DNA from 3 places in the Streptomyces sp. MNU89 genome. Region 3 is predicted to be linked to each of the others. Evidence: riboswitches for the same ligand, from Rfam matches in the RefSeq annotation. Region 3 holds a riboswitch; each other region holds the start of a gene.

Region 1 (4,936 bases), 3.5 Mb from region 3:
GTACGGGCAGGGGCCCGGCGGACCCGGGGTCCCGTACCAGCCGGGGCAGCCGGGGGCGTGGACGGGACCGCAGCCGGGACCGTGGCCGCCGGGGCAACGGCCGCAGCCGGGGCCGTACGCACCGTACGGTCACGGTTCGTACGGCCCCGGCTCCCGCGGTCACTGAGCCGCCGTTACTGATCCTCCGTTACTGATCCGCGGTTACCGAGGCGCGGTTACCGAGGCTCGGCCACCGCTCCCCGGCCGGGGTTCACCGATCCGGCACGCGGCGCGGCACCGGCGTCAGCCCGCGGTACGGGGCGCCGGTCCCCCCGGGGGCCCCGCTCGGCTCGGCGGTCCGCTGGGAGAGCGGGGTGGCGATGTCCTCCAGCGAACGCCGCTCCGCCGGTACGGCGAGCACGGCGGCCACCACACCGGCCAGGGTCATCAGCGCGGCACCGATCTGGAAGGCCAGCACGGTGTCGCCGACGACGCCCGACCCGGTGAGCTTCGCGAAGACGAGCGGGCCGCTGATGCCGCCCGCGGCGGTGCCGATCGCGTAGAAGAAGGCGATCGCCATGGCCCGGGTCTCCATCGGGAAGACCTCGCTGACCGTCAGATACGCGGAGCTCGCACCGGCCGAGGCGAAGAAGAGCACCACGCACCAGCAGGCGGTGAGGGTCCTGGCGGTCAGATGGCCACCGTCGAAGAGCCAGGCGGTGATGAAGAGGAGCACACCGGAGAGGATGTACGTGCCGGAAATCATGATCTTGCGGCCCACGGTGTCGAAGAGCTTGCCGAGCAGCAGCGGCCCGAAGAAGTTGCCCAGCGCGATCACCGCGAAGAAGTAGCCGGTGGAGCCGGTGCCCACGTCGTAGAACGTGGTGAGGATCGCGCCGAAGCCGAAGGTGATGGCGTTGTAGAGGAAGGCCTGGCCGATGAAGAGCGAGAAGCCGAGGACGGCGCGCCTGCGGTAGTGCGAGAAGACGGTGCGGGCGATCAGCCCGAAGCCGATGCTCTTGCGCTGGTGGATGGTGATCTCGCCGGCCGGCTCCGGGAGTTCCTCGCCCTTCTCGGCGGTGACCTGCTCCTCGGCCTCCCGGACCAGGGCTTCCGCCTCCTCGCCCCGGCCGTGGATGAAGAGCCAGCGTGGACTCTCCGGTACGTGCCGGCGGACGAGGAGGATCACCAGTCCGAAGACGACGCCCAGCCCGAAGGTCAGCCGCCAGCCGAGGTCCTTGGGGAAGATGTCGGTGTCCAGCATGACGATGGACAGCAGGGAACCGCCGACCGCGCCCAGCCAGAAACTGCCGTTGATGATGAGGTCGACCCGGCCCCGGTAGAGGGAAGGGATCAGCTCGTCGATGGCCGAGTTGATGGCCGCGTACTCGCCGCCGATGCCGAAGCCCGTGAGGAAGCGGAAGACGAAGAACCACCAGCTGGAGAAGGAGACGGCGGTCAGCGCGGTGGCGGCCAGATAGACGGCCAGCGTGATGATGAAGAGCTTCTTGCGGCCGTAGCGGTCGGTGAGCCGGCCGAAGAAGAGCGCGCCCAGACAGGCCCCGGCGACGTAGAGCGCCGCGGCGACACCGGTGACCTGGCCGGAGCTGATGGGCAGACCGCTGCCCTCCTCCGAGAGCCGGCCCGCGATGTTGCCGACGACGGTGACCTCCAGACCGTCGAGGATCCACACGGTGCCGAGGCCGATGACGATGGTCCAGTGCCAGCGTGACCAGGGCAGTCTGTCCAGCCGGGCGGGCACGGCCGTGGTGACCGTGCCCGTTCCCGCTCGCGCGTCCAAGGGGTAGTCCGCCGCCATCCCCGCACCCTCCGCTCGGCTCCGGCCCGGGGCGGCGCCCCGGTGCTCATCCGTGCAGGCAGGTTCCCGGCGCCGTGCGATTCACGCCCCCGGGGTGGGCCGGCCGGAGGGATCAGGGGCCGGGCAGGCCGGCGGCCCTGGCGTCGGGGGACGCACCAGGGCTGCCGGAGCAGAGGCCCGCGCTGCGAGTGGGCGGGGCGATGCGGGGAGGCCGGGATGGGGGCGGCCGGGACCGTCGGTGGAAAGCCGCAGGGTACGGGGTTTGCGGCAGACGGGTGGGGCATACGCAGAAGCGGGACACGGGGTAACACCCGGGGGCCGGAGGGCGCGTCTGCGAGCGCGCCCTCCGCTTCCGGCCCCCGGACCGGGCCGAGCGGGCGTGGCCCGTCCGCGAGCGTGCCGCGGGATGCCGGAGGGTGAGGGCTTGGGCCGTGGTGCGATGTCGCGGTTCAGATGTTCTTGCCGTGGTCGCGGAGCCAGGCCGCGGGGTTGACCGGGTCGCCGCCACCGGGCCGGACCTCCAGGTGGAGATGCGGGCCGGAGGAGTTGCCGGTGGAGCCGACGCGGCCGATCGTGTCGCCGGTGGTGACCTCGCCGGAGGTGACGGTCATCGAGGAGAGGTGGCAGTACCAGATCTCCGTGCCGTCATCGAGGGTGAGGATGATGCGGTAGCCGTACGAACCGGCCCAGCCGGCCTCGGTGATCGTGCCGCCGTGCACCGCCTTGACGGGGGTGCCGGTCGGGGCGGCGAAGTCCTGGCCGGTGTGGCTGCTGGACCACATGGAGCCGGACTCGCCGAAGCTCGAGGTGAGGGTGTAGGAGGAGAGCGGAAGCGCGTAGCTGGCGGCCAGCTTGGCCAGCCGCTCCTCCTCCGCCTTGCGCGCGGCTTCCTCTTCCGCCTTGCGCTCGGCCTCCTCCGCGGCCTTCTTCTTGGCCGCCTCGGCCTCCGCCTTCTTGGCGGCGGCGTCCTCGGCGGCCTTCTCCCGCGCGGCCTGCTCGGCGGCCAGCCGCTCGGTGGTCTCGGCGACGCTCTGCTGCTGCTCGGCCTGGCGCATGATGCGGGCCCGCAGGGCCTCTCCGGCGTCGGCGCCCTGAGCGATCTCGTCCGTGGTGAGCCCGGCCTGCGACAGCGGGGCGCGGCTGGCGGTGGCGGAGACGTCGTTGGAGCCGCCGACCAGGGAGTCGATGGCGGGCAGCTTGTCCGTCACCGGGGAGAGGTCGGGCAGCGAGATGGGGGCCGGGGGGCGGTCCTTGGCCGTGGCCATGCCGCCGGCGCCTACAGCCGCGATCACCCCGACGCCCAGGACGGCGCCGCTCCGGGCCATGCCTCCGCCGCGCTGTTTGACGACGCGGTGCCTGCCCCGGACCGGGGCGGTGGAATCGGCGGTGGGGTTCCACTCACCGACGGGCTCTCCGTCGAAGAGGGGACCGGAGGTGGACGGACCGGCCCACGTCTCGGGGGCAGGGCTGCTGGACGCCACGGAGGCGCACTCCTTTCCTTCCTTCTCGCCTACCGGGTTAGCTGACGGGTTCGGAGCAGGAAGGTCTCCTACGGTTCCCTCCTCGCGGAGGGGCCCGATTCACCCCAAGGATTGGTTCCCCGGTTCCCTTGGTGCAGGTGGTGCTGTTCCGCGCATGCGGGATTCGGCGACTGCGCAGGCGGTGCCACCCTTGGTGGCGGCTGGGACGACCGCGCTGCGTTATCGAACGTTAATTGACGGAGCACCCGTATTCCAAGCCGTTCCGGCTGATCTTTTGGTAATGACCGCATGAAGAAAACGGACATCGGCCGCCAGAGCCGGGCGAGTTGACCGGGCGGCGGAAAACCTGTTTCCGCTGATCGTGCATCAGTTGTTATCGCCTGGACACCTGCCGTCACACAGCGTTGCCGTGGCCGGCGGCGGACGTCGGGTTGCGGGCGTGCCGGAGCGGACGGCGAGGGTCCGCGGCCCGCGGTCCGGCAGTCGGGAGATCCGGCGGTGGGGAGGTCCGGCGCTCAGGGGACCCGGCGGTCAGGAGCGCCGCTCGGGGATGTCCGTGACCGCGAGGAGCGCCATGTCGTCATGGGCGCGGCCGCCGGTGTGCAGGGCCACGTCCCCGACGATGGTGTCCAGCAGCTCCTCCGGGTCGCTGAAGGACCGTCCGGTCAGACTGAGTTGGGGATCGTAGAACTCACCGGCACGGTTGCGGGCCTCCGTGACGCCGTCGGTGAAGAGCAGGAGGGTGCACCCGCGCGGAAACACGATCTCCTCCACCCGGTCCGGCTCGGTCCGCAGCCACGCCAGGCCGAGCGGTACGGCGGGCACTAGCGGTTCGACGGCGCACACGGTCCCGTCACCGGTGAGCATCAGCGGGGCCGGGTGACCGCGGTTGAGCAGCCGCAGCCTCCGGGCCGACAGCCCGGAAGCGCTCCCGCCGGGAGCGCCGGATCCACCCGGGTCCGCCCCGAGGGAGCTCTCGTGCGGGATCTCGGCGAGCACGGCCGTGGTGAACCCCTCGCTCCGCTCCAGCCCTTCCCGGCGCTTCGCCTCCCGCACGAGCGCGCCCTCCAGCCGTTCCGCGATCCCCGTCAGCTCCGGCTCCTCCTCGGCCGCTTCCCGGAACGCCCCGAGGACGATCGCGACCGCGCCCACCGCCCCTATGCCCTTGCCGCGTACGTCACCGACGATGAGCCGCACCCCGTGCGGGGTGGACTGGACCGCGTAGAGGTCGCCACCGATTCCCGCGTCCGCCTGCGCGGCCTCGTAGCGGGCGGCGACGCGCAGCCCGCCGATGCGGCCGGCAGGGGCCGGCAGCACGGCCCGCTGGGCGGCCTCCGCGACATTCCGGACGGAGGCCAGCGCGCGGTGGCCGTGGCGCACCACGCGGTTGATGAAGACGGCGAGGCCCGCCACGGTGACCACCGTGGCCGTGTCGAGCAGCGACTGGTACTGCCCGAGCGTGTGGTGCAGCAGAGCGATCCCGAGCATCGCCAGGCTGGAGACGACGGCCGTCAGGATCGTGGCGGGGCCGGTGTAGAGGGCCGCGGCGACCATGGGCGCGGCTGCGAAGAACGGCGAGCCGGTCAGCTCCGGCGGTGCCAACAGGCCGAAGACCAGGCCGCCGACGATCAGGAAGCCCGGGATCCAGCAGGGGAAC
Region 2 (4,936 bases), 1.4 Mb from region 3:
TCTTCGAGCACCTGATGTTCCAGGGCTCCGCGAACGTGAAGGGCAACGGCCACTTCGAGCTGGTGCAGGGCGCCGGCGGCTCGCTCAACGGCACCACGAGCTTCGAGCGGACCAACTACTACGAGACCATGCCCGCCCACCAGCTCGAACTCGCGCTCTGGCTGGAGGCCGACCGCATGGGCAGCCTCCTCGTCGCTCTCGACGACGAGAGCATGGAGAACCAGCGGGACGTCGTGAAGAACGAGCGCCGCCAGCGCTACGACAACGTCCCCTACGGCACCTCGTTCGAGAAGCTGACCGCCATGGCCTACCCCGAGGGCCACCCGTACCACCACACCCCCATCGGCTCGATGGCCGACCTCGACGCCGCCTCCCTGGAGGACGCCCGGAACTTCTTCCGGACGTACTACGCGCCGAACAACGCCGTCCTCGCGGTCGTCGGCGACATCGACCCCGAGCGGACCCTCGCCTGGATCGAGCGCTACTTCGGCTCCATCCCCGGCCACGACGGCAAGCAGCCGCCGCGCGACGGCGCCCTGCCCGACGTCATCGGCGAGGAGCTGCGCGAGGAGCTGCGCGAGGAGGTCCCGGCCCGCGCGCTGATGTCCGCCTACCGGCTTCCGGAGGACGGCACCCGCGCCGCCGACGCCGCCGATCTGGCCCTGACGGTCCTCGGCGGCGGCGAGTCCTCCCGGCTGTACAACCGGCTGGTCCGCCGGGACCGCCTCGCCGTCGGCGCGGGCTTCGGCCTGCTGCGGCTGGCGGGCGCCCCCTCGATGGGCTGGCTGGACGTCAAGGCGTCCTCCGGTGTGGAGATCCCCGCCATCGAACGGGCGGTCGACGAGGAGCTGGCCCGGTTCGCCGAAGAGGGCCCGACACCGGAGGAGATGGAGCGCGCCCAGGCGCAGTTGGAGCGCGAGTGGCTGGACCAGCTCGCCACGGTCGGCGGCCGCGCCGACCAGCTCTGCCGGTACGCCGTCCTCTTCGGCGACCCGCAGCTCGCGCTGACGGCGGTGCAGCGGCTGCTGGAGGTCGGCCCCGAGGAGGTGCGCGAGGTGGCGGCGGCGCGGCTGCGTCCCGACAACCGCGCCTCGCTCGTCTACGAGCCGACCGGGCCCGAGCCCGGCGACGGCCCGGACGGCACCGAGGGCACGGACGGCACCGACGAGAAGGAGGCGGCCCAGTGAGCGACGCCGGCACCACCATGACGTACCACCCGATGCCGCGCGCCGGGGAGCCCACGCCCTGGGCCTTCCCGACCCCCGAGCGGGACACCCTGCCCAACGGGCTGACGGTGCTCCACTGCCACCGCCCCGGCCAGAAGGTGGTGGCCGTCGAGATCAATCTGCAGGCACCCCTGGAGGCCGAGCCGGAGGGCACCGACGGCGTCGCCACGATCATGGCGCGCGCCCTCTCGGAGGGCACCGACCAGCACACCGCCGAGGAGTTCGCCGCCGAACTGGAGCGCTGCGGCGCCACCCTGGACGCACACGCGGACCACCCCGGGGTCCGGGTCTCCCTGGAGGTCCCGGCCTCCCGGCTGGCCAAGGCGCTCGGGCTGCTCGCCGACGCCCTGCGGGCCCCGGCCTTCCCCGAGGACGAGGTCGAGCGGCTGGTCCGCAACCGTCTCGACGAGATCCCGCACGAGCTGGCCAACCCCGCCCGCCGGGCCGCGGTGGAGCTCTCCAAGGAGCTGTTCCCGGCCGAGTCCCGGATGTCCCGGCCCCGGCAGGGCACCGAGGAGACCGTCGCGCGGGTGGACGCCGCAGGCGTCCGCGCGTTCTACGCGGCGCACGTCCGCCCCGCCACCGCGACCGCCGTGATCGTGGGCGACTTCACCGGCATCCCGCTGGCCGAGGTCCTCGCCGGCACCCTGGGCACCTGGACCGGCGGCACGGCCGAGGCCCGCCCCGTACCGGCCATCACGGCGGACGACACCGGCCGGGTCGTGATCGTGGACCGGCCGGGCGCGGTGCAGACCCAGGTCCTCGTCGGCCGGGTCGGCCCCGACCGGCACGACCGGGTCTGGGCGGCCCAGGTGCTCGGCGTCTACTGCCTCGGCGGCACGCTCACCTCCCGCCTGGACCGGGTGCTGCGCGAGGAGAAGGGCTACACCTACGGCGTGCGCGCCTTCGGCCAGGTGCTGCGCTCGACGCCCGAGGGCACGGGTGCCTCGCTGCTGGCCATCAGCGGCTCGGTCGCCACGGATGTCACCGGCCCGGCCCTGGAGGACACCTGGCAGGTGCTGCGCACCCTCGCGGCCGGCGGGCTGACCGACGAGGAGCGCGATGTGGCCGTGCAGAACCTGGTCGGGGTCGCGCCGCTGAAGTACGAGACCGCCGCGGCCGTCGCCGGGACCCTGGCCGACCAGGTCGAGCAGTACCTTCCGGATGATTTCCAGGCGCAGTTGTACGCCCGGCTCGCCGAGACCGGCACGGTGGAGGCCACCGCCGCCGCGGTCAGCGCGTTCCCGGTGGACAACCTGGTGACGGTGCTGGTCGGGGACGCCGCCGCGATCGAGGAGCCGGTCCGGGCGCTGGGCATCGGAGAGGTCAAGGTCGTCAGCGGCTGAACGGCCGCTCCGGTCACCGGCGTTCGGGACGCGACCTGTCGAGCAGGACGCGACCTGTCGGCACGCGGCCGTGACGCACCGTCGGAACCGGCGGTCCGTCACGGCCGTTTTCCGGTCACGCCGGTACGGCGCGCGAGGGGCCGGCGGCGGGCCCGGCGGAGGCGCCGATTCCGCCGTGCCGTCCGGCGGGGAGCGCCGCCGTTTGGCCCGTTTTGCCGCGGTGCGGGTGTTCTCTCCTGTGGCCTCCGCAACAAAAAGCCGGTTTTGTTTGGCGCGGCGGAGCCGTCCGTCTTAGCGTCGATCCGGCTGTCCGGCCGGGCACTTCGCCGCAAACCGCGGCACCGGGCAGTCATCGCCGAGTCCCCATGGCGCGAGCCAGGGGAGCCGGGGACCCTCCTTCCCGCACCTCACCGGTGCGGGACGGGCCGCCCCACACCGCCGACGGCGGTACGGGAACGGTCCGGTCCCTTGGGGTGAATCGGGCGCCTCCCCGCGAGGGGCCCGTAGGAGACCTTCCTGCTCCGAACCCGTCAGCTAACCCGGTAGGCGAGAAGGAAGGAAAGGACAGCCGCACCCTATGCCGCCCACCCGTACCACCGGGAAGCACCGCCGTCCGAGCCGTCGCAGCATCCGCCCCGCGCGCGTCGCCGGCATGGCCACCCTCGCCACCAGTGGCGTGGCCGCCACCCTCGCCTCCCCGGCGTTCGCCGCCGACGACAGTGCCCGCGGGGCCGCGGACACCGGGCTCCGCCAGGCGGTCGTCCTCGACGACACCCTCGGCGAGCGGATCGGCGACCAGGCCGAGGCCCAGCAGTCCGCCGCCGACGTGGCCGCCACCATGGAGCGGGCCGAGGCCGCGGCCAGGCGTGAGGCCGCCGAGGCCAAGCGGATCGCCGACGCCCGGGCCAAGGAGGAGCGCGCCGCCAAGGAGCGGGCCGCCCGCGAGGCCGAGCGCAAGCGCCTCAACACCTTCGTGTTGCCGGTCGACGGCAGCTTCGTCTCCACCCAGTACCACGCCTCCGGTGCCGCCTGGTCCTCCGGCAGCCACACCGGGATCGACTTCAAGGCCGCCGAGGGCACCCCGGTCAAGTCCGTGGGTTCGGGCACCGTCGTCGAGGCCGGCTGGGACGGCTCCTACGGCAACAGCGTCGTCATCAGGATGAACGACGGCACCTACACCCAGTACGGGCACCTGTCCGCCCTCAACGTCACCGCGGGCCAGGCGGTCACGCCCGGCCAGCAGATCGGTCTCGCCGGGAACACCGGCAACTCCTTCGGTGCGCACCTCCACTTCGAGGCCCGCACCACCGCCGAGTACGGCTCCGACATCGACCCCGTGGCGTACCTGCGTTCGCACGGCGTCTCGGTCTGACGCTCGGCGCGACGCGAGACCCCGGCCCTCCCGGCCGGGGTCTTCCGCGTATCCGGCTCCGGACGGCCCGGGCCGTCCGGGCCGCTTCCCGCCGTGGCCGGTTTCCTGGCCGGATCGCAATGCACCGGCGCGCACCCTCGTCACCATATTCCGCGTCCTGCAATACAGTTCGGGAATGTCGAGCCCTGTGTTCCACGGGAATTCCAGTGGAGGTCCGGAAATGCGGAGTCGGAGATGAACGGTGATTCGCCGCCCGCCGGCCGCCGTATTCCGGCGCACGCGGTGCGCCATGCGATCCGCGACGACATCGTCGCCGGGGCGTATCCCTTCGGCAGCCGCCTCACCGAGGAGCTGCTCGCGCGCCGCTACGGTGTCTCTCGGGTCCCGGTGCGGGAGGCCCTGCGGGCCCTGGAGTCCGAGGGGTTCGTCACCACGCGGCGGCACGCGGGCGCCTGTGTGGCCGAGCCGACGGAGCGGGAGGCCGCCGACCTGCTGGAGATCCGCTCCCTGCTGGAGCCGCTGGCCGCGGGGCGGGCGGCGCAGCGCCGCACCGAGGCGCATCTCAAGGTGCTGCGCGGGCTGGTGGTGCTCGGGCGGGAGCGGGCGCGCCACGGGCAGGCGGCGGATCTGCGCTCGCTGGACGCCTGGTTCCACGAGACGCTGGCCCAGGCCTCGGGCAGTCCCAGTCTGATCGCCCTGCTCACCCAGGTCCGCCGCAAGATCGCGTGGGTGTACGCGGTCCCGCGGTCGGCGCCCACGGCCGACACCTGGACGGAGCGCGGCGCCATCGTGGACGCCGTCGCGCGGGGGGACGCGGCGCGTGCCCGGGCCCTCATGGCGGCGCACACCGAACTCGCGCCACCGGAGGGCAGCCGGCTGCGCCGTCCGGCCGCGGTGAGGAATCCGAAACAATCCGTCAACACGGAACGCGTCCAGAATTAACAATGCGGGCGTAATGCGGGCGTGGGAAAAGGGGGCGAAGAAGCGGGGAA
Region 3 (4,936 bases):
GGTGTCCTTCCCGGCGACGGTGAAGCCCATGTAGTCGGCGGTGTCGCCCACGCGCTCGGAGGAGCCGTCGTCGTTCACCGCGATGACTCCGTGGTGCGTGGCGACGTAGAGCCTGCCGTCGCCGGGATTGACGCCGAGCCCGTGGATGTGGCTGATCCCGCCGACCGAGGCCTCCGGGCCGTGGGAATCCTCGGCGGACCCGGTGGACTCCGCGGAGGACGAACTGCCGTGCCCCTCCGGGCTCGAGTCGTCGGAGCAGCCGGTCAGGACGGCGGCCAGCAGGATCGCGGCGGCGGAGGCGGCGACAGCCGCGGAACGGGGACGGGAACGGGCTGGCATGCGGAAATCCTCGGGTCGGAACGGCGTGGGCTGCGTGCGGTCCGGCGTGCGGCGCACCCGGTGGTGAACCGGGCGGAGCCGCCCACCACCTCCTCCAACGTACGGCGTGGGCCGTCGGTGCCGCCCGGAGGGCGAGGGAGTGCGGGGTGGGAACTGGCGGGCCCGCGCGCCCGCCTCAGGGAACCAGTTCCTCCTGGCGGTCGCCGGCCCACTCGGCCAGCAGCACGGTCGCGTCGTCGTCGAGCCGGCCGTCGTGGTGCTCGAGCACCGCGTGCATCAGACGGCGCAGGGTCTCGTGCAGGGGAAGCCGCCCGTTGTCGTGGTGATGCATGACGAAGTCCACGAAACGGGCCATACCGAACTGCTTGCCGTCGGCACCGCGGGCCTCGGTGATGCCGTCCGTGTACAGCAGGAGGCGGTCGCCGGGCTCCAGCTGGTCCTCACAGACGGTCAACGGCAGGCCCAGGGAGGCGCCCATCGGGCCGGCCGGGGGACAGGCGAGCTGGGTGGGCCGGCCTCCCGCACGGATGACCACCGGCAGGTGATGGCCGCGGTTGACCCAGGCCAGCCGCCCGGTCTCCAGATCGAGGTCGGCCAGGATCCCGGTGATGTAGCGGCTGGTCCCGAACTGCTGGTTGAGCGTCTCGTCCACCATCCGGCTGGACTCCGCCAGTGAGGCGCCCTGGCGGCGGGCGTTGCGGCAGGCGGACACCGCGACATTGGCGGTGATCCCGGCGGTGGTGTCGTGCCCCATGGCGTCGAAGATGCCCAGGTGCAGATTGGTGCCGGTGAGGGCGTAGTCGTAGGCGTCGCCCCCGACCTCGTAGGCCGGTTCCAGGGCGGCGCTGACGGTGGCGTTGTGGCCGGCGAACGCGGGGGGCGGCGTGAGGTTCCACTGCATCTCCGCGGCCACGTTCATCGGCCTGCTGCGCACGAGACGGGCGTACGAGTCGCTGAAGGACCGCTTGCTGAGCAGCAGCAACGCCACCAGCGAGGCCAGATTGCGGACCGCGTCCCGGCTCTGCCCGTCCTCCGCGGCGGTGTCCCCGCGCATCATGCCCAGGCGCTCCACCCCGTCGGTGACCGGGGCCCACCACCGGCACCGGCCGGCCGCCGTCTCCGGGGCGGGTTCGGTGAGGATGGACACGTTCTGGTAGGCGCGGCCCGGCAGTGTGCCGTCGACCGCGACTTCCGCTCCGCCCTCGCCCGCGTCCGCTCCCCGGCCGGTCAGCTGCCGCATCACCTTCTGCTGGAGGTCCACCGCGAACAGCGCCACGTCGTGCAGGCCCACGGTCTCGGCGTGCGCGGCCACGACCCCCGGCAGCTGCTCCAGCGCCGTGGTGTGGCCGGCCTGCATCAGGTCGGTGAGCACCTTTCCCACCCGGACCGCGTCGGTCACGGTGTCCGCCTCCTTCCGGTCACGAGACTCCGCGGCGGTGCGGCGGCTCCCGGACGTCATCGGCCGGTTCCGCCCTTGACCGCGGAGATAGTTCCGTTTACCCATCGCCCCGGATGTCACCCGGTGCTTCCGGAACGGCACGCCACCGGGAGGGCCGGGACCGGCGCTGAGCAGCAGGTCAGAGCTCTTCTTCGGCCTTCTCCGTCCCCGTTACCGGCCACTGCGGCCCGCGGATCCGGAGCAGGCGCGTGTACGAACGGTCGCTGCACCGTCGGGATGCGTGACGGGAGCGGAGGAGCGGGTGCACCGGAGCGGCGGGCCGCCGCCCGGCGGCGGCATCCCGTGCGCAGGATCCGGCGACCCGGCCGCCCGGTCCGGGCGGCACGGCAGCCGCCACCGCGGCCTTCACCCGGTCTCGCGTCTCCCCGCCTCCGTCACCGCCACGCCCACGGCATCGCCGGGCCGGCCTGGTGGGCCAACGAGCCGCCGTACCCTGCTCATTGGCGACCGGCCCGCTCGGGCCCCCCGCGCCCGCATGCCGGGACCGGGGGAATCGGGCGGAGAAGAGCCGTCTGTGCGATGAATTTCCGATTCGAGGGTGTTCGGGGGGTAAGTCAACTCGGTGTGGAATGGGGCCGATCTGAGTCAAACCTCTCCGGCGCTGTGTCCCGGATCACATTCCCTGCTCTCCGTCCGCATGTCCTGAAGAGGCCTTCGGCCGCGACATTCCCCGATTCTCCTTCCACCGCCGAGATTTGAGCGCGCGAAGGGTTCCGGCCCTTTCACGCTCCGGTGAAGATCCGGTGCGCACGGTGTCCGCAATAGCGGTATCGGCCGCGGTTCGGAATGGGGTCGCTTTCTCTCACCTTGTCTTTACCAAATCGCTGTGTTTATGTGTCCTCGCCTCCGCTCGATGGCGAGGGCTCCACCGCCGGAACACGCCGAGTCCTGCCGCCCGGCCGGTGGAGAAACAGCAGATCAGCGCGGCAGGAGCGGGGAAACCACAGACTGCCGTACCGCGCGCTCCGCACGGTACGGCTTGGGGTGAAGCCAATTCCCGAATACGCCCCGGGCGTCAGGGGAATTGGCCGGGCAACTCCAGCCCGAATCCGACAGCTAACCTCGCAGGCGTCGGAGAGGACGCACAACTATGTCTCGTGGCCGCCACCGCCGTCCGCGCACTTCAACGATTTCCCGTCAGATCTCCCGCGTTTCCGTGGTCCTCACGGCCGGCGGCGCGGGTGTTGCCGCCCCCCTGCTGACGGCGGGCAGCGCGAACGCCGCTCCCGTCGCCGTCTGGGACGAGGTCGCCGCCTGCGAGAGCAGCGGCGACTGGGCCGCCAACACCGGCAACGGCTACTACGGCGGACTGCAGTTCTCCCAGTCCAGCTGGGAGTCGGTCGGCGGCACGGAGTACGCGTCGCGCGCCGACCTCGCCACCAAGGACCAGCAGATCGCCGCCGGCGAGAAGCTGCTCGCCGTCCAGGGCCCGGGCGCCTGGCCCACCTGCGGCCCCAAGGCCGGACTGTCCCGGGACTCCGGGGCACCGGACATCGACACGGCCGCGCAGCCCAAGGCGGCCTCCCCGGCCAAGCCGAAGGCCGCGCAGCCCAAGGCCGCCCCCGAGGCCGAGCGGAAGCGGACCGGCCCGGAGTCCTACACCGTCGTCAGCGGCGACACCCTCCACCGGATCGCCACCGCGTACGACGTCGACGGCGGCTGGAAGACCGTCTACGAGACCAACCGGGAGACCGTGGGCGACAACCCGCATCTGATCTTCCCCGGCCAGGAGCTCTCCCTCGACGCCTCCCGGCCCGGTGCCCGGCACAGCGGCGATGCGGCGCAGCAGGCGAAGCCCGCGGCCCCCGCCCCGTCCGCCTCCGGGAAGTCCTACGCGAACAACCTGGACGGCTGGATCCGCGAGGCCCTGGACATCATGAAGCAGCACGGCATCCCCGGCACCTACGAGGGGATCCACCGCAACATCATCCGGGAGTCCAGCGGCAACCCGAACGCCATCAACAACTGGGACATCAACGCCCAGAAGGGCACCCCGTCCATCGGCCTGCTGCAGGTCATCAAGCCGACCTTCGACGCGTACCACGTCCCGGGCACGGCCAACAGCCAGTACGACCCCGTCGCCAACATCGTCGCGGCCTGCAACTACGCGGCCGACCGCTACGGATCGATCGACAACGTCAACGGCCCGTACTGACCGCCCTGTCCGGATGTCCGGACCGGCGCACAGACCGCGCCGCGCACACAGAGGCCGGAAGGGCATGCACCCTTCCGGCCTCTCGCGTGTCGCGGGATCAGTTCCCGAGGAAGTTCATCAGCGCGTCGGTGACCTCCTCCGCATGGGTCCACAGCAGGCCGTGCGGTGCGCCCTCGATCTCCACGTACTCGGCGTGGGGGAGCAGCTTGCGCAGGGGCCGGGCGGTGGAGTCCACGGGCAGGATGCGGTCCCCGGTGCCGTGCAGGATGAGCGTGGGCAGGGCGAGCTCGGCGATGCGGGCCACATCGGCGCGGAAGTCGGTCGTCCAGGTGGCCACGCAGGCGAGTGAGGCGTGCGGGGAGGCGCCGGCCGCGGTGTTCCAGCTCGCCCGGACGGCCTCCTCGCTGATCCGGCTGCCCAGGTTCTCGTCGAGGTTGTAGAAGGCCTTGTAGAACTCGGTGAAGTAGGCGTAGCGGTCCTTGCCCACCGCGGCCGCGATCTCCTGGAAGACCTGGCCGTCCACCCCGTCCGGGTTGTCGTCGGTCTTGAGCAGATAGGGCTCCAGGCAGGCCAGGAAGGCGGCCTTGGCCACGCGCTCCGAGCCGTGGGCGGCCAGGTAGCGGCCGACCTCGCCGCTGCCCATGGAGAACCCGGCGAGGACCGCGTTGCGCAGGTCCAGGGTGGTCATCAGGGTGTGCAGGTCGGCGGTGAAGGTGTCGTAGTCGTAGCCGGTGGTGGGCCGGCCGGAACGGCCGAAACCGCGGCGGTCGTACGTGATCACCCGGTACCCGCCCTTCAGCAGGGCCGGGAGCTGCTTCTCCCAGGAGTCGCCGTCCAGCGGGTAGCCGTGGATCAGGACCACCGGCTGTCCGGCGGGGTCGCCGTGGTCCTCGTAGTAGAGCTCGATGTCGGTGCTGTTCTCACGGCCGACGGTCACTAGGGGCATCTGTGCGTCTCTCCTGACGTGGTGTCCGATGGAGGTA

The links. A riboswitch is a leader RNA that binds a small molecule or an ion and turns the genes downstream of it on or off. The one in region 3 is predicted to bind cyclic di-AMP.
Positions count from the first base shown of each region.
Region 1: it holds a riboswitch for cyclic di-AMP, as region 3 does, so the genes downstream of both, E4N63_RS17270 (M23 family metallopeptidase) here and E4N63_RS30905 (transglycosylase family protein) in region 3, are expected to answer to the same signal.
Region 2: it holds a riboswitch for cyclic di-AMP, as region 3 does, so the genes downstream of both, E4N63_RS08045 (M23 family metallopeptidase) here and E4N63_RS30905 (transglycosylase family protein) in region 3, are expected to answer to the same signal.

Region 1 covers NZ_JAJKLL010000001.1:3,999,349-4,004,284, reverse strand. Annotated here, with positions in the region: gene E4N63_RS17280 (PrsW family intramembrane metalloprotease) at 1-166, shown strand, start outside; gene E4N63_RS17275 (MFS transporter) at 251-1,798, opposite strand; gene E4N63_RS17270 (M23 family metallopeptidase) at 2,248-3,279, opposite strand; cyclic di-AMP (ydaO/yuaA leader) riboswitch at 3,291-3,458, opposite strand; gene E4N63_RS17265 (PP2C family protein-serine/threonine phosphatase) at 3,811-4,936, opposite strand, start outside.
Region 2 covers NZ_JAJKLL010000001.1:1,877,931-1,882,866, reverse strand. Annotated here, with positions in the region: gene E4N63_RS08055 (pitrilysin family protein) at 1-1,187, shown strand, start outside; gene E4N63_RS08050 (pitrilysin family protein) at 1,184-2,572, shown strand; cyclic di-AMP (ydaO/yuaA leader) riboswitch at 2,916-3,135, shown strand; gene E4N63_RS08045 (M23 family metallopeptidase) at 3,150-3,944, shown strand; gene E4N63_RS08040 (GntR family transcriptional regulator) at 4,179-4,886, shown strand.
Region 3 covers NZ_JAJKLL010000001.1:474,420-479,355, reverse strand. Annotated here, with positions in the region: gene E4N63_RS02195 (F510_1955 family glycosylhydrolase) at 1-339, opposite strand, end outside; gene E4N63_RS02190 (PP2C family protein-serine/threonine phosphatase) at 515-1,738, opposite strand; cyclic di-AMP (ydaO/yuaA leader) riboswitch at 2,668-2,882, shown strand; gene E4N63_RS30905 (transglycosylase family protein) at 2,955-3,953, shown strand; gene E4N63_RS02175 (alpha/beta fold hydrolase) at 4,051-4,899, opposite strand.